3 regions of the Bacillus coreaensis genome follow, and region 2 is predicted to be linked to each of the others. Evidence: riboswitches for the same ligand, from Rfam matches in the RefSeq annotation. Region 2 holds a riboswitch; each other region holds the start of a gene.
What was found. A riboswitch is a leader RNA that binds a small molecule or an ion and turns the genes downstream of it on or off. The one in region 2 is predicted to bind cyclic di-GMP.

Region 1 (7,152 bases), on a different contig from region 2:
TAAGTATCACTTTGTACCGTTTTTTCGTTCCACCTTCTACTAGCTGTTCAGTAACCGTATAGCTCTTAACATTCTTAGATAAAACGGGCCCTGATACAAGCTTTATTTCGCCATTTGAATAAACGATTTTACTACTAATCTCTTGTCCATCTCTTACCGTATTCGAGATCGTTTCCATAATAAAACGGGCCTCACGCTGTAGTTCATTTTCTTTCGCTACCGTTCGTTCCATATTTGTGCCATAGCTAAACAATGAGAAGGCCAGTGCTGAGATACTTACCATAATTAAAATGACAATGAGTAATTCAATTAGGGTTACACCTTTTTCATTTCTCACTGCTTTTTCACCACCGTGACAAGCTCTAGACTAGAGGAGTCATTAGATACTACTTTTGCTGTTATTTCAAAGAACTCAATCGCACTATACATAACCGGTTTCGCTGTGATCGTAACTTTTGCATCATAGTTAGCTATGGTAGTGGTGACACATCCCTGATCTTTTTGACAATAATATTGTGTAGGGGAGTTACCACTTTTGTACCCTTTTTCACGAATAATTTCCATGATCTGTTGACCATAATAGTTCAACTGCGTGTCTTCCCCTTGCTCTACTGTCCTGGTAAAAGAACCCGTCATGATTAGGAGCAACGGAACAATCACCATGCCCGCAATAACGACAGAGATCAATAATTCAATTAATGTGACTCCCTTTTCGTTGTTCATTTTTATCTGCCCCTTATAGGAGTAGTGAGCTGTACCAGGTCCAAATATCCTCTCCGTACAGGTATGCCACTAATGTTCCAATCATAATCGAAGGCCCAAAGGCAATCGGTTCTTTTCGTTTAACAATTTTCAAAGCGATTAATAGTATTCCTACAACTGCTCCAACGAATGAGGCTAAAACCAAGCTCATTACAGTAAGTGCTGGGCCGAGTACCACTCCAATAGCTGCATATAGCTTAATGTCACCGCCACCCATGCCGCCTTTACTGACTACTGCAAGCAACAAGAGCAAACCAAAGCCTATCAAACCGCCTAGTATGTAAGATAAAAATGGATCTTCCCCGATGAAGAAACGGACAATGACAAGAACCACAATACTAGGTAGAGTAATTACGTCTAAGATTAACTTCTCACGAATGTCTGTTAACACAGAAAGAATTAGTAAAGTTGATAATAGGATTGCAGGTACTAGTTCTGACGTAAGGCCTATTTCTTTGTAAACCACAAAAAATATACTTGCAGTCATAGCTTCTCCTAATGGATATAGAGGAGATATTTCTTCTTTACAATAACGACAACGACCTTTTAAGAACAGATAACTAAATAGAGGAAATAAGTCAAAGAAACCTAGCCTGTGGTTACAGGAGGTACAGTGGGATGGAGGATAGGAGATGGATTCTTTTTTTAGTAGGCGGATAGCTACTACGTTGAAGAAGCTACCGAAAAGTAGGGACATTATAATAATAAAAAGATCAAATATAAACATATTTACAGCCCCTTTATTATTGCTAAAGTTAGTAAAAATAAAGCTGCCGTCGTCTTTAAGAGACGCGACAGCCTATATAAAATAATTATTGCGTGCATGCAGCAGTGTTATTAGTTGTTCCGTTCTTAATTTGTACATCTGTCCCAGATAATACAAAAGAACCACTACACCCATTAAAGGTTTTAACCTCAGGTAAAGACTCTAAGTATTTACCGCCTATATTACTAGTTCCTGATTCAGCAACCGTTAAAGTTTCTAGTGAAGTTATGGCAGTCGTATTTAGTGTATTATATCGATTAACAGCATCCTCTAATATAGCAATATTTTGCAAGTTTGTGTTTTTTGCTGCCTTATCTTTGTTGCTTGTTACCATCGGTAAAGCAACAGCAGCAATAATCCCCAAAATAACAATAACAACAAGTAGTTCAATCAGTGTTAAACCCGCTTGGTCTTTCATTTTCTTCTTTAATGATTTTAACATGAAGAAAGGTCCCCCTTTTAATTTTTATGTTTTTTCGAGAGCTTGTTCTTAAATTTGGGAATAAAAAGACCTTTACAGCTCATTCTATAGAATGTAGTTGTAAAGGTCGGTTGCACCAATCGCTCGATATGACTCAGGTGCCCACGTACAAGTCATATTTCTTCGCGCCCTTATCTAATGAAAAAGACTCTGTGATAAACATTACTTATTTACTAGTAGTCTACACTAAAAAAAATGAAAAAAAAAGAGGTTTTATGTAAATTTACTATTAGGAAATGTTGGCTAAACATTATTTAAAAACACCATTTTCTATACTATTTTCCCATACAGAGCAGTATCTTCAATTTCCTCATTTATCATCTTTATTTTTCAGAAATAGCAATTCCAATTAATAACAGGAGCAACCATTAAATAGTTCCTTATACCTATTTGGTATCATAATCTTCCTCAAATAAATTCTTCCATTATTAATAAAACAAAGTAACATTTTTCCCTTTTTACCCATTATAATAGGAAGAAAATATCACTTATTCTATTAAAAAGGGGATCACATATGTCTCAACCATATCAACAAAAACCTATTTGGGCTTGGGTTGTTCTTATTTTGGGTGGCCTTTTTATCGTTTTCTCTTTACCCGGTATACTGTTAACACTTTTTATGCAAATCAGACAACTAGAAATCGTAACTTCTATCTCCATCATTTTCTTTACAATTGGTGTTTGCATGATTGTTGTTTTGCTATGGGGAATGAAGAGAGCTTGGACAGCCATTAAGAAATATAACGAATATAAAGCAAAATACACTGTCATTGAAACAAATCTAGATCCGACTCCTCAAGAGAAAAAACCTATTTGGCCATGGGTAGTCATTGGGATCGGTGCCTTACCGGTACTTGGAATGGGACCAGGTGTCATCATGCTTCCAATCATGCCTTTGTTCTTGGCTGGCATGTCTACCGATTCTGGGACTACTCCCGAATATGTGCCTATGCTTATTCTTCTGATTGGTTATGGGATCATGATTGGATATATCATCTTACTCGTAAAAGCTATCAAGAGACTACGTTCTAAGTAAATAATCTGACAAGTTGCTCCTACCTTTTCCAGGTAAGAGCTTTTTTATTGTTAAAAAATGTTACAACATAACAGACAGAATATTCAAACATACATATAATAAAGAAATATACCCACCTATTATATGAACCTTCTTTATCCCTCCAACCCCAAAAAACTAACCTTTTTACAAAGGTTAGTTTTTTACACAAACATTCACAACATCGGAAAAGGTGATTTTTTTGGAAAAAGTATTTTTTATGAATGAAGCGATTAAGTTAGCTTGTGAGAATGTGTTAAGTAATCATGGTGGTCCTTTTGGGGCAATTGTAATTAAAGACGGGAAAATTATCGGAAAAGGAAAAAATGAGGTCACGAGCAGCAATGACCCTACTGCCCATGCTGAGGTTCAAGCGATTCGTGAGGCATGCTCCTATTTAGGTAGCTTTCAATTAACAGATTGTGAGATTTATACAAGCTGTGAGCCATGTCCGATGTGCATCGGAGCGATTTATTGGGCGAGACCAAAGGCAGTTTATTATGCTTGTACGAAAGAGGAAGCGGCTCAAATTGGCTTTGATGACCACTTTATTTATGAAGAAATTAGCTTGCCAATTGAAAACAGAACGATTATGATGAATCAAATTACGGTTGAGCAGTACAATCTACCGTTTAAAATGTGGGAAGTATCATCTGACAAAACAGAATACTAGTCTCTTATAGACACTCTAGGAGGAGAGTATGGACAAAAACAGACTAAAACAACGTATTGAAGCAGCTTCAGGGAAAATGGAGGCTGACCTTGTCATAAAAAATGGCAAAATTATTGATGTATTTACCGGTGAAATCTATGAAGGTGACGTTGCTATTACAGATGGTGCCTTTGTTGGAGTAGGGAATTATTCTGGTAAAAAGGAATTTGATGCAAGCGGGCGATATGTATGCCCTGCTTTTCTTGATGGTCATGTTCATATTGAATCATCTATGGTGTCTCCAAAGGAATTTGCGAAGGTTGAGCTGCTACGAGGAGTGACCACTATTATTGCCGATCCTCATGAAATCGCCAATGTACTAGGTGTAAAAGGCATAAAGCTTTTACTTGATACTTCAGAAAATCTCCCCTTTAACTTTTACTTTATGCTTCCTTCTTGCGTACCTGCCACTAGCTTTGAGTTAGCGGGTGCCACACTTGAGATTGAGGATCTGTCGCCATTGTTTTCCCATCCAAGAGTGCTCGGTTTAGCAGAGGTTATGAATTTTCCAGCTGTGAAACATGCGGAAGAGTCGATGTTAAATAAGCTATATGAAGCAAAGCGGTTAAACGCAAAAATTGATGGTCATGCCGCTGGTCTAAGTGATATGGACATTAATGTCTTTATGACTTCTGGTGTACGTACCGATCATGAGTGTACTACGGCCGAAGATGCGATGGCTCGTTTGCGCCGCGGGATGTACCTTATGATTCGAGAAGGTACCGTTGCTAGAGATTTAAAGAAGCTGCTTCCTGTCGTTAACGAAAGAAATGCTAGACGCTGTCTATTTGTTACAGACGATAAGCATCTTGATGATATCCTTCATGAAGGAAGCATTGATTACAATGTTCGATTAGCCATTTCAGAAGGACTCGACCCCCTTACGGCGATTCAGTTAGCTACCATTAATACAGCTGAGTGCTTTGGGTTACAGGAAAAAGGAGCAATTGCACCAGGATATGACGCAGACTTTTTACTGCTAGATGATCTGGAATCCGTAAGCATCTCCCATGTATTTAAAGATGGAAATCTTATGGTTGAACATGGGCAATTAATTTATTTCCCAGAAAATGAGCAAGCAGATATCTCCTCTGAATATGTAAACACCGTTTGTTTTCATGATTTTACCGAAGAGGCATTACATCTTCCTATTACTGAAAACAAAGCCAATATTATAGAAATCAATAAAAACAGTCTCGTAACCAATCATCTCATTGAAGAAGTGACCGTAAACGAAACGGGTTGTTTTGAATCTTCGTTTGAAAAAGATCAATGTAAGCTAGTTGTTATTGAAAGGCATCATTATACGAATGAAATTGGCGTAGGAATCGTCAAAGGGTTAGGATTGAAAAATGGAGCGATTGCGTCTACTGTTGCTCATGACTCACATAATTTAGTGGTCGCTGGAACAAGCGACTCTGATATCTTATTTGCTGCTCAAAAAATAAAGGAAATGCAGGGCGGACTTGTCGTTGTGAAAGATGGAGAAGTATTAGCCTCTCTTCACCTCCCCATTGCTGGTCTTCTTTCATTGGGCACATATGAAGACGTGTATGCTGGTTTAAATAAGCTGACCTTTGCATTAGAGGAAATTGGAGTAGGCGAAGGCTTCAACCCGTTCTTAACGGTATCCTTCTTATCTCTACCAGTCATCCCAGAAATTAAGCTAACCGCTCAAGGACTGTATGATGTAAAAAATCAAAAACATATTCCATGTTAAAAAAGGTAGAAGGCAATCCCTTCTACCTTTTACTCGTTCTTATAAACTATCACCCGTTGTTGTGCTTTGGTCGGTCGTGCTTGAATCCGTGCCAGGTGCTGTCCCTCTATCTGGTCGTTCCATGCCTTCAGGCGGTGTTCCTCCATCGCCTCTCATTCCGCCGCCACCACCACGGCCTCCCATTCCACCCATACCGCTTTGGGCTTCTGTCACTCCTGATTCATTCAGCCAGGTTACGACATCGGAAATAGTGAACTCGACCACCTTCGTGCCACCACTATATTCTCCATCCGTGTATAAACCATTCGTTTCTGTACCTGTTGATTTTCCTCCAGAATATAATGTGTAACTAGAGTCCTTTTCTAAATCAGGCGAGCTGATATATACAGAAGAATATTCTTTTTCTGGTGCAAATGTAGCTATTGTATTTCCTTCACTATCTTCTAAGTGTATTAATGTCCCTGCACTTTGAGTTGCTGGGTATGTCATAAGAATGCCATTTTGCTCAGACGTATCAGAGCTTGCTTGGACCATTCCGGAGCTGCCAGCTGCGATTAATAATCCTCCAGAGATTTCGAAGGTCCCATTATAATCTAATGAACCATTCCCAGAGTTGGTTGGGCCACTTACGACCGCCGTTCCTCCAGTCATAACAAAGTTTCCATTCGAGTCAAGTCCATCACCTTGTGAATTAACAGACACATAACCACCACTGATTTGAAGCATCATATCAGAAGATGCACTGCTCTCCATGTCCATTCCTGACCCATCGACTCCACCACCAACATTGAGTCCATCATCACTTGCTGTTACATCGATCGTTCCATCTGCAATCGCAATTACTGAACCCTCAATTCCTTCGTAACTCTTAGCAACAGTAATATTTCCACCTTTTGTTAAGACAGATGCGTCTGCGTGAATACCATCATCTCCCGTTGCAATCGTTAATTCCCCACTTTCAATAAGGACGTTACCATTACTATGAACGGCGTCGTCAAGAGAATCAATGTCAAATGTTCCACCAGCGATGGCCAGTTCAGCTGTTGCCTTTAACCCTTTTGAGCTGCTTGTTTCTGTCGTTGTTGTTGTAGTAGTTGATTCACTTTGGCCTCTTCCACCCATCGCATTTTCATTTGCCGCTACCGTCTCAGGGCTTCCTCCACCAGTTGTAATGGTATAGTCTCCACCTAATGTATACAGAGAGGTTTGGGCTTGAATTCCGTCATTTTCTGCTGTAATCGAATATGATCCAGCTTCAATGACTAGATTTCCTTTTTCAACATCCTCATCATTGGTCGTTTTCATGCCGTCACCACCTGCTGTGATCGTATACGTTCCGTCCTTAATAGCCAGCAGGTCTCTTCCAACAATCGCATCATCCTTAGCGGTAATTTCAATATTTCCACCCGTGATTTTCAGATCATCTTTTCCTGTAATTCCGTTGTTAAAATTCGCTTCAACCACAAGTTTTCCTTCCCCATTAATCGTTAAATTGCCTTTACTAAAAATGGCTGAGTTTGGTTCTTCTGCTTCTGCATCATCGTACACATATTGTGTTCCATCTGTTACTGTATTTTCCGTTCCTTCAGGCATAGAGATAACTGTCTTCTCTGCATTCTTCACATATATAGGGGCTGAAGAGCTGCTAGTAATATCT
Region 2 (7,152 bases):
TAAAAGCTTTCCGATCGTATTACTCATTGTTGTGTTATTACAAGGAGCACATGCTTCTTATTACAACTATGGATATATTTATTTACAAGACTTACAAGTGAATCAATATTATATCGGTTTGATTATTAACATAGCGGTCATTTTTGAAATCTTTTACTTTATGAAAGCAGATTCCTTGTTTCAAAAATGGAATACATCCTCCTTATTATTGCTAGCGGCAGCAGGTTCTACTTTAAGGTGGATCCTTTTGTTTTTGTTCCCCAATATCTGGGTATTTATTCTTTCTCAAGGTTTACATGCTTTATCCTTTGGAGTGGCACATTACGCGTTTATTACTTATATCACTAAGAATCTACCAAAGGAACAAATTCCAAATGCTCAAGGAATTTATTCTGCGATTGCTTTAAGCTTAAGCACCGCTGTATTAACACTGATAGGTGGATTCTTGTATGAGATTTCCCCGAATCTTGCCTTTTTAGGTATGATTATTTGTACCATTCCGGCAATTTTAGTTATTGTTGGTTCAAGAAGTCGGTTTAATTATTAAAAAAGTTTGTGGGGAGCATGGAACTATTAAAGTTCATGCTCTTTTTGCATAACTTATGACGCGAAAGTTTCTGATTTTTCGACTCTCATGTCATAAACTTTTTCTTATGACGCACTATATAAACATATTAAGATTTGGAGGCACATCATGACGAAAGAAAACAATGAGTACAAAAGCCTTTTATCTATTAGTGAAGAGAACGAGCAAAAATTAGAAATAAGTTCAACAGGTTATGGGCTTGTAAGTACTTCAGGTGAAACAGAACAAAATCATCAGAATAATCATGGACAGAAATAAGTGGGTTGGTAAAAGCAGTGAATTTTCACTGCTTTTTCATTTGACAAAAAATAAAGTAGCCACTGAATAATCAGTGGCTGACAGATTAATCTTTGTTCTTTTCGTTACTTTTGCTTTGTTGCTCGGCTTGACGTTTCGCTTCTTCTCTTTGCTTCTCGGCAGCTTTACGCTGTTCTTCCGCTAGACGATTGGCTTCTTCTCTTTTCTTCTCGGCAGCTTTACGCTGTTCTTCCGCTAGACGTTTGGCTTCTTCTTTTTGCTTTTCGGCAGCTTTACGCTGTTCTTCTGCTAAGCGATTTACTTCTTCTTTTTGCTTTTCCGCTGCTTTGCGTTGTTCTTCTTCTAAGGGTTTTGTTTCTTCTTTTTGTTGTTCTTCTGAAGGTTGCTGAACAGATTTTTCCTTTTTTGCAACAGAAGCTAACTGAACCTCAGTGCTATCCGAAATTGCTTCTGTCTTTACTTCATCGGTTTCTGTCTTTTCTTCGTCAGTTCCTTCTACATCTGGGTTTATTTGTTCCTCTTGTTCTATAGTGGACACGGTTTGTTTAGGAGCCTTCTTTTTTCCATTCGATAGTTCAGACGGATGGATGCCTAGTTCCTTTGCAACATCTCCAAATCCCTTGTTTTCCCCATTAAAAAGAGCACCAACTTCCTCAACGGTCTTATCTGTTGCATTAGCTAGGATAAATACCTGTACAATTTGGCCATATCCCAAACCGGAATCACGTAACTCTTTTACTTTTGTTTCATCAAGTGCATTTACAATCGAAGGGAGTTTGGCTAGAACTTGTTGTTTCTCCTCAACGTCTTCTAGTAAGCTTTCATCTAGTAGTTCGCCAACTTCTTCATTTAATTCAATTGAATCTTCAAGCTTTTCATCTAATTCTAAAACCTGTTCCTCATTCATCTCTTCATTTATTATCATTTCAGCAATTGTTTCTTCAGCATCTGTAAGTATTTTTAGATAGTCTTCAATAGCTTCTTGAACAAATACTTGTTTTTCTTCTTCGGACATGGCCTTTGCCTCTGCGATACGTTCTTCCGCAAATTGAAGGAGTAAATCTGTTTCTTCTGATCCATTAGATGCAAGGAATAGTTGAATGTCTTCTACTAATCGATCAATGGTATAGATAAATTGATCAGGCGTTGTTCCTGGATCGTAACTGTCGGCGGTTTCCTCGGCAAGTACAGAGTTACCAAACAAAAACATACTTGAGATAACGAGTGGAGCGGTCCATTTTCTTTTCATCCATTTTTCTCCCTGGAATAAATTTAGTAATCTTTATCCATAAGACTTTTATTGAAACAAAAAGGACTAGTCCCGAAGAATAGTCCTGTAGTCCTACATTCTCTTCGGTAACTGGCAGGCATAGTTCATTTGACCTTAGCCCCTGTAGTTTTGCGTCCTTATATTTCTATAAGTTTGCCCTTATCGGATATTTCCTACTTCTATCTTACTATCGGGAAGGATTTTAATATACAGGTAAAAATTCACTGTGAGGAGTATCCAGAAATGAAGTAGTATAAACCTTCAAGCTGTTTTTTATAAAATAACCCAGATATTTTATTTTTACTAAATCGGGTATAACATAATAGTTAACTTTTTAAGCAAAAGGTGGGAGAATTTTTCGTGGGAAGAATGGAAAGACGACAACAAAGGAAGACCTCAAAGTTTTCTTGGAGTGCCTTTACTTCAAAGAGCGCAAAAATCAAGATACTTTCGGCAATTATAGGTATGGCTCTCGTTTTCTTTATGATTTTTAACATCTTAATCTGGACAACAGACGTGAGCAAGTTAGAAGAACCTGCACCACAACCAACCATCATTTTTGATCAAAGGGGAGAGGTCGCAAGTAAAATTGCATCATCTAATATTGAAGGCGTTAGTATTGAGAAAATACCGGACACTGTTGTACATGCGGTGATTGCAACAGAGGACCAGAGGTTTTATAAGCATGATGGAATTAACTATTTTGCCATTGCGAAGGCTTTGATAAAAAACACCCTGAGTGGAGAAATCGTGGCTGGAGGTAGTACATTAACACAGCAGCTAGCTAAAAATGCTTTTTTAACACAAGAACGAACATATACTAGAAAGTTTAAAGAACTTATTATTACAAAAAGAATTGAACAAAAGTATTCAAAAGATGAAATTATGGAGAGATATTTAAACCAAATCTACTTTGGTGAAGGGGCATGGGGAATCCAACGTGCTGCCCAGACGTACTTTGGAAAGGATGTTAGTGAATTAACTCTTGGGGAATCAGCTATGATAGCGGGATTAATAAAAGCCCCGTCCATTTTGTCTCCATTTAAGGATATGGACCGATCGGTAGAACGAAGAGATCTTGTTTTATCACTTATGGAAGAAGAAGGCTATATTACGGAAGCGGAACGAAACGAGGCAAAAGAACAGACAATCGTTTTAGAAGGAAAAAAAATCGATGGTTATAAAGGGAAATACCCTTATTATGTTGACCATATCATTGCAGAAGCGATTGAACAATATGAACTAACTGAAAACGAGATTCTTTCAGGTGGTCTAAGAATTTATACAGAACTAAATCCAGTCATTCAAAATGCGGCTGAAGAAGTGTATGACGATAATAGCCTATTTCCTGAAAGTACGTCTGATCAGCTGCTTCAAAGTGGGGCAGCCTTTATCGCCCCCGCTACAGGAGGAATCACCGCCCTTGTCGGAGGTAGAGGGGAACATGTGTTTAGAGGCTTTAACCATGCGACTCAATTAGAGCGTCAGCCAGGATCTACAATGAAGCCATTAGCTGCGTATACACCTGCCCTTGAACAAGGATATGACATATTTGATAAACTGCAGGATCGCCCTATCGACATTAATGGATATCAACCATTGAATTATGATAAACGTTTCCGTGGAGAGGTAACGATGTATGATGCCTTGGTTAACTCCTATAATGTGCCTCCTGTATGGCTCCTTCAGAAAATGGGAGTGAAATATGGGGTCAATGCCGTGGAACGCTTTGGTATTTCGTTGGAGGAAGAAGACCAAACAGCTGGTATGACACTTGGCGGCTTACACAAAGGAGTATCACCTTTAGCAATGGCACAGGCTTATTCTACATTTGCCAACAAAGGGGTACGAATCACAGCCCACTCGATTACCCGAATTGAAGATGCAGAAGGAAAAGTGATTGCACAATGGAAAAATCATGCGATCAAGGTGACGGACCCAGAAGTTGCTGAGAAAATGACGTATATGTTAAAAGGAGTCGTTGATGAAGGGACAGGAGAAAATGCGAAGGTAAGTGGTTGGGATATTGCTGGAAAAACAGGAACGACCGAACTACCTTTTGCAAACGATGCTGGAACAAAGGATCACTGGTTTGTCGGGTATTCACCTGAAATGGTGGGAGCGGTATGGATGGGGTACGATCAAACTGACGAAAATCATTATCTAACCACATCAAGTAGTTCTACCGTAACGATTTTATTTAAAGAAATTTTTAGTAGGTCCTCCTCTGTGTTTACTGAAAAGGAATTTGACCTTTCTTCCATTGAAAAAGAGTATCGTGATGTGAGAAAAGAAGAAGAAGAGGACGAAGACGAAAAAGAGGAAGAAGAAGAGGAAGAAGAGGAAGAAAACGAAGACGAAGAGAAGGAGAAAGAAAAAGAGGAAAAAGAAAGAGAGAAGGAACAGAAGGAAAGAGAAAAGGAAAGAGAAAAGGAACAAAAAGAGAGAGAGAAAGAAAAGAATAAAGGTAAGAATGATGATTAGCGTTTATAAAGACAAAGGCATCTACTGCGACATTTTCACAGTAGGTGCCTTTCTTCTTATACTTAAATTTTCACTCCATGACGCTCAAAGGCAGCTGCTTCAAGAACTGAAATTCCTTGGCTTTCAGCGAATGCTGTTAATTTATCAGACACTTGAGGAGCAAACAGCTTGCCAGGGGACGAGTAAGACATTTCTCTCGCACGTGCTGAGTTGCTGCGTGCAAATGGTCCCCAAATGGCAAATGTTTTACCTGGAGATTGAATGTTAACAAATAAGGTCTTGCCATCAGGTGAGAATATTGGTCCTGCTAATTCTGAGCCGCTTAAACGGTTATTGGCAAAAGGATAGATGTTTCCTTCTGGTGTAATCCCCATGATACGGTCGTTTCCGGATCCATCTTCTGCAAACCACAAATCTCCCCAAGGTGTCATGCAGATATTATCTGGTGATTCCATTAGTTCTCGATCGGTTGCTTCATAGAAAAGCTCCAAGGAATTGGTAGCTGGTATGTAGCGGTAAATACGTCCAAGATTTTTCTCGCCAGCAGAGCTGTCATCAAACCAGAACACACCGGCTTGGAAAAATGCTCCTTCTAGCTTTTTAAATTCAATACATCCTTGTGCTTTTGCGTCCTCACGACATAAATCCGGATTCAATTCCTTCCACACAATTCCTATCGTTTGTCCCGTTTTAAAGGTACTTGCTTTTGGAGAAGCGATTTCTTCGATAGCAGCTGCGTATAACTTACCACCTTTTTGCAGGGCACCTGGTTTTTTGCTCGTGTCATTTGGAATGAAACGGTATAAATAACTTGGGCTTGCATCTTCAGTTAAGTATACATAACCAGTTGCTGGATCGATCGCACATGCTTCATGAGAGAAGCGACCCATGTCTTTGATTGGCGTTCTTGACAGTTCATTTTCAGGATCTAATGGATCGACTTCGAATACATAGCCATGCGTGGAGGAACGGGTTTCTTCACAAGTTAACCAAGTTCCCCAAAGAGTTGCACCACCTGCACAATTTCGGATGGTTCCTGAAGAACTAACATATTCTTTTAATACGTTTCTAGCATTATTAATAATCAGTGTCGTTGTACCTCCTACTGCTGCAGAGCTATACGGGTTTGTTCCAATAACCGGATTGGCGGCGCTTGTCCCTAATTCGTGGTTACGCACAAGAACAGTCGTGTTGTTTGGTCCTTCGAAAGCGGCCATTCCATCAAATGCTCCTGGAATCGCTGTTCCGTTAGTCATTGGCTTTCCTTCTTCGGAAATGATCTTATAATGAAAGCCTTGTGGAAGATCAAGAATACCATTTGGATCCGGAACTAATGGTCCGTAGCCTCCAAACCCGCTTGTCGGATTATCGGTAGAATCAGCTAATACCTTTGATCCTAAAGATAAAATTCCAGTGGATCCTAGAGTTAGGGCAAGTGTTCCCACACCTCCAGCTTTTAGAAAATCACGTCGGTTTAATCCGTTTTGAGTTGTTTCTTTTTTCATAAAAAATTCCTCCCTCAAATGGTTAGTTTTCAAAAACTAGTTTTATAGTAAAGGTAGAGGATTAAGTTGAAATGGAGAGCTTGTAAGAATTTTATGAATATTACTAATGAAATGTAAAAGATTTCTTGTTACTTATTTCCTAAAGTGCTGTTGAGAAGAGGTATATTCTATTTTCACTATAATAATTTCTTAACACTTTTTTACAGTAGCTTCATTGGCTTTGGTTTTTTACTCACCTATAATCAAAACTATTAATAAAACAAACTACTAGTGAATAGGGAGGTTTTTCAATTGTTCCAAAATATAGGAGTACCTGGCTTAATCCTTTTGCTTGTGATTGCACTAATTATTTTTGGTCCTTCTAAGCTGCCTGAATTAGGCCGTGCAGTGGGATCAACATTAAAAGAGTTTAAAAAATCCACTCGAGAGTTAGTATCAGATGATGCACCAGTGAAAAAAGAGGAAAAAACAAATTAAAAGGATCTGTAAGATGTAAGTGGTTATTCCTACTTACATCTTATTTTATGGAACGAATAAGAGGGGGCAAACAGATGCACAACAAGGATATCCATTTAGTAGAGCATTTAGAAGAGCTTCGGAAACGACTCATTATCACATTAGGTGCCTTCATGATATTCCTTATGGGCGCTTTTATATTTGTAAAAGACTTATATAATTGGTTAATAAGGGACCTAGATGAGAAGCTTGCCGTACTTGGGCCAAGCGATATTTTGTGGGTGTATATGATGTTATCAGGTGTTTGTGCTTTTGCATGCACCATTCCTGTAGCGGCTTTTCAAGTGTGGAGGTTTGTCACGCCTGCATTACATAAGAAGGAAAGGGATGTAACACTTAGGTTTATCCCTGGCTTTTTTCTATTATTTATTTTAGGAATCAGTTTCGGGTACTTTGTTTTATTTCCTATCGTATTAGGGTTTTTGATGGGACTATCTGAGGGACAATTTCAGACCATGTTTACGGCAGAAAAATACTTTAGCTTCTTAATCAATCTCACATTGCCCTTTGGCTTTCTGTTTGAAATGCCACTC
Region 3 (7,152 bases), on a different contig from region 2:
CTCTGAAAATACCGAACAATCTCAGGCACAATCTCAAGGGATGACCGAAGAGCAAAAGCAGCAACTAGTTGAACAAGCAGAACAGGTAGAGCTTCAAGCCATTCAAGCAAAGGTGAACGAGTATATAACCACTAAAGGGCTAGAGGACAAACTTGAAACCACTCTCGAAGATGACGGTTTACACGTAACGATACGAGACAACGTTTTATTTGAATCAGGAAGTGATTCTGTTAGAACCCAAGATTTAACCATTGTAAGAGAGATTTCAGATTTACTCGTTATGGATCCAGCACGAAGTGTTATTATCAGTGGACATACAGATAATGTTCCGATAAAAAATGCACAGTTCTCATCTAACTGGGAGCTAAGCGTCATGCGTGCCATTAATTTTATGAAAATCTTACTTGAAAACGACAAGCTTGATCCAAGTTGGTTTAGTGCGAAGGGATACGGAGAATTCCAACCTATCGCTTCAAATGAAGATGCCGCTGGAAAAGCGAAAAATCGTCGTGTAGAAATTTTAATTTTACCAAGAACGGCAGACTGAGCCTACAATAGGTTCAGTCTTTTTCTATTTTAAAAATAAAAAAGGGTCACTCCAAAAAGAGTGACCAAAAAGAGATACAAGGGATTATTCATTAGGAAGCGCTTACAAGAAATACCAAAAAAAAATCTAATCGTTGTTATTATCAGGTTGTGGTACTTCCGGCTTACACATTCGATCCATTAAAATCCCAGCAAAGAGTATGCATGCAATTGGAATGGTAAAATTCAAGATGTGAACAACGGTCATGGAAATACCTCCTTCACACATGGTTGAATCTACTTTAATTATAGTGTTTTTTCACAAAAATGGCAAACAAATTTCATAAATTATACAAATTTAGCAATTGACAACAATCAGGATTCAAGAAATTAGATATATTTTTCCAGTAAGTGAGAATAATAAAGGTAGTAAATGGTTAAACAAAAGTTTATAATAAAGACAAATGTCTATATTATCATGAGGTGAATTATGAGTGATAAGGAAGCAACGATACTTGGACTGATTAAAAGAGATCCATTTATATCTCAAAATGAGTTGGCGGAAAGGACGGGCTTATCTCGTTCAGCTGTTGCTGGTTATATTTCTTCTCTTACAAAGCAAGGAAAACTATTAGGTCGGGCCTATGTATTACCTAATAAAAAACAGGTGATTTGTATAGGTGGAGCTAATGTAGATAGGAAAATGCAAGCGATCGATAAGCTGCAGTTAGGAACATCCAATCCTGCTAGCACTAGTAATTCTTGCGGAGGGGTTGCAAGGAACATTGCCGAAAACTTGGGAAGACTAGGATTAGATGTTTCTCTTATGAGTGTTGTAGGTGATGATCATGAAGGGAAATGGTTACTAGACTATACTAGGGCATACGTTGATATAGAGCCTTCGAAAATTCTCCCAAATGAAGTAACAGGAACGTATACGGCTGTTTTAGATGTGGATGGGGAAATGGCGGTTGCTCTAGCAGATATGGGCATTTATGATTCTGTCGATTTAGAGTTTGTTGAAAAACGCTGGGGTTTTCTTGCATCAACAGAGCTTGTGATGCTTGATACAAACTTCCCTTCTGACGTACTCGCAAAAGTAATTGATCGTTGTAGAGAAGAAGCGATTCCACTCGTTATTACTCCTGTTTCAGCTCCAAAAATTAAGAAGTTACCACAAAATCTTGATGGTGTGGCCTGGCTAATAGCAAATAAGGACGAAGCAGAGGCTTTAGCGGAGATACAAATTAAAGACGAAGGTGACTTTTTTAAGGCGGCAGAAGCAATTATGAAAAAAGGCGTTGAGAGAGTTGTCATTTCTCGCGGAGACAAGGGACTTATTTATTTTACAAAGACAAATGAAGCGGGTGTACTGTTACCGCCAAAGGTAGATGTTGTAGATGTAACGGGTGCAGGAGATGCGCTGGTTGCAGGAATTGTCTATGCCTATTTACGCGAGTTAAAAACAGAAGATGCCTGCAAAATTGGAATGGCGTGTTCCATGCTAACTTTAGCAACCGAGGAAACGGTTAACCCGTCATTGAATCATCAACAGCTACAAGAAGCTTTTCAACATAATTTCCACTAAGGAGCAAACAAATATGGAAAAATATTTAGAATACTCACAAGAAGTTTTAGAAGCGAAAAGAAATAATGTACCAGTCGTGGCATTAGAGTCAACGATTATCTCTCACGGAATGCCGTACCCACAAAATGTACAAACGGCAAAGGAAGTAGAGGATATTATTCGTAAAAATGGTGCGGTACCAGCTACGATTGCTATTTTAGACGGAAAAATAAAAATAGGCTTATCAGACGAAGAGTTAGAAATGCTTGCTACCCGAAAGGACATTGAAAAGGCGAGCCGTAGAGATTTACCATACCTAGTAGCGACAAAGAAAAATGGAGCAACAACGGTAGCAGCAACGATGATTTGTGCAGAGCTTGCTGGAATTGAAGTGTTCGTAACTGGTGGGATTGGTGGAGTTCACCGTGAAGCTGAAGTAACGATGGATGTTTCAGCAGATCTTCAAGAACTCGCTCAAACCAATGTGGCTGTTGTGTGCGCAGGTGCGAAGTCTATTCTTGATATTGGTTTAACACTAGAGTATTTAGAAACCCATGGGGTGCCAGTGGTTGGCTTTGGTACTGATGTTCTTCCAGCTTTTTATACAAGAACAAGCCCTTTCCAAGTGAACGTTCAAGTGGAAGATGAAAAGGAAGCAGCGAGCATGATTCGTACAAAGTGGGAATTAGGATTGAACGGTGGAGTGGTGATTGCTAACCCAATCCCGGAAACAGATGCTCTTGAAGAGGAATTTATCAATGGTGTGATTGAAACGGCATTAACAGAAGCAAAGGAAAATGAGATTGCGGGTAAAAATGTCACTCCATTCCTTTTAGCAAAGGTAAAAGAACTTACAGAAGGAAGAAGCTTAGAAGCAAATATTGCATTGGTTAAAAATAATGCTGATGTTGGATCAAAAATAGCAGTTCAACTTAACACTCTATCTTAAAAATATTTTTGAGGAGTCAGTCTCACAAGGACTGATTCCTTTTTTTTTTGCATAAAAATAGTACTAGATTTACAAATTCCGAAAACGTACACTGTAACGAACGATTTGTTCTTAAAAAAATTATAAATGTAAGAAAGAAGGAGAAAAGAGCTGAAAACTAAAGGGAAGTGTTCATTATAACGAAAAAATGGTCATTTTAGAGTGTTTAGTTTACCCTCACTTCCGTCTAAAATAAAAGTAAATTATTCTTTATATAGAACGAGAAATAATAGAATAAGAAACGAAAACTATTAGAATAGTAGGTGGCGGGAATGTACCGGAAAAACTGTGACAAATGTTATCGTCCATCATACAGCAGTTCGGAAGCAGGGGAATGGATCTGTCCGATATGTGGTCATAATCTAACAAAGTTACCTTTTTTTGATGCAGTTACACTTGAAAGGGTACATGTAAATATCATTCCTATCCAAAGAAAATTAAAAGCATATGAGAATCAAAAACTAGGAATAAAGACTTAATCATTAAAAGTCAGAAAATTTTTAAAATGATTTCGACAGTGGGCGACATGAAGACTTATGATTTTTGTGCTTGATCTTACAAATGTAAAAAAATGTATGAATTCTTTAGGGCTCAATTGTTCTTTATGAAGGTCCTTGTCGAATAGTGTAACTAATTAGTTGGGAAAGTTTTTAAGTGTATGACAGATTTTTACACAATTTACTAAAAACGAGTAGTAAAATGATTGATAAGTGAATCACATGGGAGAGCAAACCACAGAAAAAGGCAAACCTTCTGAAAAGGGGGGACGCAAAGTCGCAGGTCTAAGGTAGTTAGAAGTTTTTTTGCTAAGACGGCTGGACTGCCTGGAATACGATCGTATTTTAGGGGGAGATCGAGGAATGTTGGAAACGAGTGAAGTGACGTTAGAAGAGCTAGACTATGAGTGGATGATGTTAATTCTTGAAGCAAAAAAGTTGGGTTTAGAGAAAGATGAGATTAGAAGATTTTTAGGTGAGAATGAAATCAGAGGATAAAAAGAAACTAGCTTACATAGCAGGTTGTTTCATACATAGAATGAAAGTATTTCTGTTAGGGTCGGACCGTATGGGAATGCTTTTTATTTTGGAAAAAAAGACAAAATCACCTGGATTTTGTCTTTTTGTTTTAGTTATTATTTGATTGATTACTTCTCCATTTATTAAACTCAAGAAACTCTTTAAACTGATCCTTTGAAACCCCAGAGTTCATAGCCTCTTTCACAAGCTTCATCCAGTCAGAGTCTAGTTCATCTTTATTTGGATGTTCGTGTATAAGATGGTCAACTGGTACATGAAGGACAGCTGAAATTTTCTCGAGAAATTGGATAGACGGATTTGTTTGTAAATTTCTTTCTAATGAACTTAAGTATGATTTCGCGACACCAGCCTGTTCAGCTAGCTCAGACATGGACATTTTCTTTTCAAGACGAAGTTTCTTAACACGATCTCCAATCATCTAGATCACTCACCTATCTCTCTGTATGAATTCATAATAGCAAAAAAAATTCGTTAGTTCCATATTCAGAACGAAAATAGTAGGTTCCGTTCTTAAAAATTCTTTAGTTAGTCACAAATGGATAGTTTTTACGGTTCTAGTGATTAAAAGCTGATAAACAACTTTTAACCCTTCTATGTAGCATTATACACAATACCATTCGTATTGAAAGTGATAATTGTGGCCGTAACTAAAAAATTCCCACTGTCCACCCCAGACGCACAAAACCACCCCATCTGTCCACGAACGGTGACAGACGCCACCAAAAGACAGAATGCCCCATTTTGTCCACGGAGGGTGTCTGACACCCTCTTATACCCGGGATGGGGGTGGGTGAAACCTATTTTTTTTGTTCGACAAATTCTTTTTTTGTGTTTGTTGATTTTAAAGGGGGGAAGGGAATTCAATCAAACGTTTGATTGACTATTGTTTGAGGTTATCTAACAAAATTAGACATAGGAATGCTTTGCTAATATAGACCGATAGAGAGTACAATATAGACTATACATTATTGGGATTTGGGGAAGTGAGATAAATGATTGTATTAAAATCACCTCGTGAAATAGAGGCCATGAAAAAAGCAGGGGAGCTTCTGGCTGCTTGTCATAAAGAAATTAAAAAAATGATCCGACCAGGAATAACAACTTGGGAAATTGACCAGTTTGTTGATAAATATTTAGCACAGCATGGTGCAATTGCTCAGCAAAAGGGGTATAGAGGTTACGAATACGCCACATGTGCTAGTATTAATGATGAGATATGTCACGGCTTTCCGAGAAAAGACCCTCTAAATACAGGGGACATTGTTACAATAGATATGGTTGTCAATGTGAATAGCGCCTTAGCAGACTCTGCGTGGACATATATCGTTGGAGAAGCTTCTGAAGAAACAAACCGTCTTGTAGAGGTAACTAAAAAGAGCTTATACAAAGGAATTGAAGCAGCCGTCGTAGGAAATCGAATCGGAGATATCGGACATGCGATTCAAACCTACGTGGAAGGAGAGGGATTCTCGGTCGTAAGAAACTTTATTGGTCATGGAATTGGCCCCTCCATTCATGAAAAGCCGGATGTTCCACATTTTGGACTACCAGGAAAAGGTCCTCGCATAAAAGAGGGAATGGTATTTACGATCGAACCGATGGTTAATATTGGAAGCTATGAAACGAAGATGGATTCCAATGGTTGGACCGCTCGTACTGTGGACGGAAAAAACTCAGCTCAATTTGAGCACACCATTGCCATCACAAAGAATGGTCCGATCATTCTAACAGATCAAGGTGAATAATCAATCCATATCAACACAAAACTATATGAAGTAAGATGGAGGAAGACCCATGACAGAAAACCATGAAACAGAAAAAAAGAAAATAAGCTTACAAGAAGCCATTAAGCAACAACTAGAAAAAAAGAAAAGTCAGCAAGCAGGAGGGAAAGCTAGCGCCAACGGTCCTGCAACAACGAAGAAAATGAAAAGCCAGCAAACCAAAAAGGTGAGCAATCAACGCCGTAAAATGGGTGTGTAATTAGGCAGGACCTAAAATAGGGAACAACACGTAACTCGTGCTGTTCCCTTCTTATTCTAAAAAAACTTATTCCTCATCTTGTACTTCTCCATCGCCAATCTCATCTTCTCCTGGTGCGTCGTCACAAGCAACAACAGACGTCACTAGAAAACCAGCAAGTAAAACCATAAGAAGTTTACGTATCATTCAAACATCCCTCCTTTCAAAATATGGATAACTCCATCATATTATTTGAAGGTCCCACCCAAACTATTCCCCTATCAATCCTATAGAAGAAGCGAAACTTAGGAGTAAAGGGCAATAGGAATGCTGACGAACAATTTGTATACTAAAGGTAATAATGAGTGTAGAGGGAGTAACCATGAGATTAATTCGAATTGATGAATATGAGCCACGCACCATGCAGTTGGCCAAACCGATTTTTGATCGGCAGAAAAGGGTCCTCCTCGCAGCAGGACGTTCGATCCATCCAACATACTTGCAAAAGTTAATCGATCTTGATATTCGATATTTATTTATAGAGGACGCACAGTCATTCGGAATTTCTATGGAGGAGATGCTCGATGTTCCGACATGGGTGGATGCAGTAGATGTACTACAAGCGGTTTATAAAGCCGTAGAGAAAAAGGAAGAACTTCCGATTCGACCGATTCAACAGCTCGCGATTAAGTTGGTTGAGGAAGTAAATAAAAGAAAAGCCATTCTTTTAATTCCGGCCTCTTCATTAGCGGAAGATCTACGCGAGTATGCCCACTCGGTTAATGTCACACTTCTTGCGTTGCAAATCGCGAAAAAATTTCAAATTTCTCAAATGCAAATTCGTGATTTAGCAGTCGGTACATTACTTCATGACATAGGAAAGGTTCTAACCCCTTTGGAGGATGATCATCCGAGGGTAGGGTTCGAATATTTACGAAAAACAAGAGAAGTGAGTTTGCTTTCTGCACATGTTGCCTATCAGCACCACGAAGCCTTTGATGGTAATGGAGTACCTAGAGGGTTACGTGAAAAAGAGATACATGAATTTGCCCAAATCTGCAGCATTGCGAATT

Region 1: another riboswitch for cyclic di-GMP. It lies ahead of ACQ5H4_RS07775 (type II secretion system protein); the one in region 2 lies ahead of ACQ5H4_RS19425 (DUF5667 domain-containing protein).
Region 3: another riboswitch for cyclic di-GMP. It lies ahead of ACQ5H4_RS20550 (anti-repressor SinI family protein); the one in region 2 lies ahead of ACQ5H4_RS19425 (DUF5667 domain-containing protein).

Annotation. Positions count from the first base shown of each region.
Region 1 covers NZ_JBOCCY010000004.1:10,557-17,708, reverse strand. The annotation lists gene ACQ5H4_RS07790 (prepilin-type N-terminal cleavage/methylation domain-containing protein) at 1-337, opposite strand, end outside; gene ACQ5H4_RS07785 (type IV pilus modification PilV family protein) at 334-723, opposite strand; gene ACQ5H4_RS07780 (prepilin peptidase) at 737-1,459, opposite strand; gene ACQ5H4_RS07775 (type II secretion system protein) at 1,575-1,970, opposite strand; cyclic di-GMP riboswitch class II at 2,066-2,149, opposite strand; gene ACQ5H4_RS07770 (hypothetical protein) at 2,524-3,045, shown strand; gene ACQ5H4_RS07765 (nucleoside deaminase) at 3,266-3,736, shown strand; gene ade (adenine deaminase) at 3,765-5,495, shown strand; gene ACQ5H4_RS07755 (carbohydrate-binding domain-containing protein) at 5,535-7,152, opposite strand, start outside.
Region 2 covers NZ_JBOCCY010000017.1:25,698-32,849, reverse strand. The annotation lists gene ACQ5H4_RS19435 (3-phenylpropionate MFS transporter) at 1-547, shown strand, start outside; gene ACQ5H4_RS19430 (hypothetical protein) at 695-844, shown strand; gene ACQ5H4_RS19425 (DUF5667 domain-containing protein) at 930-2,093, opposite strand; cyclic di-GMP riboswitch class I at 2,197-2,282, opposite strand; gene ACQ5H4_RS19420 (transglycosylase domain-containing protein) at 2,484-4,598, shown strand; gene ACQ5H4_RS19415 (alkaline phosphatase PhoX) at 4,661-6,103, opposite strand; gene ACQ5H4_RS19410 (twin-arginine translocase TatA/TatE family subunit) at 6,395-6,580, shown strand; gene tatC (twin-arginine translocase subunit TatC) at 6,655-7,152, shown strand, end outside.
Region 3 covers NZ_JBOCCY010000020.1:16,176-23,327, reverse strand. The annotation lists gene motB (flagellar motor protein MotB) at 1-547, shown strand, start outside; gene ACQ5H4_RS20565 (carbohydrate kinase) at 1,016-2,113, shown strand; gene ACQ5H4_RS20560 (pseudouridine-5'-phosphate glycosidase) at 2,127-3,041, shown strand; gene ACQ5H4_RS20555 (hypothetical protein) at 3,353-3,559, shown strand; cyclic di-GMP riboswitch class I at 3,814-3,908, shown strand; gene ACQ5H4_RS20550 (anti-repressor SinI family protein) at 3,941-4,075, shown strand; gene ACQ5H4_RS20545 (helix-turn-helix domain-containing protein) at 4,206-4,535, opposite strand; gene map (type I methionyl aminopeptidase) at 5,110-5,862, shown strand; gene ACQ5H4_RS20535 (hypothetical protein) at 5,912-6,100, shown strand; gene ACQ5H4_RS20530 (HD-GYP domain-containing protein) at 6,462-7,152, shown strand, end outside.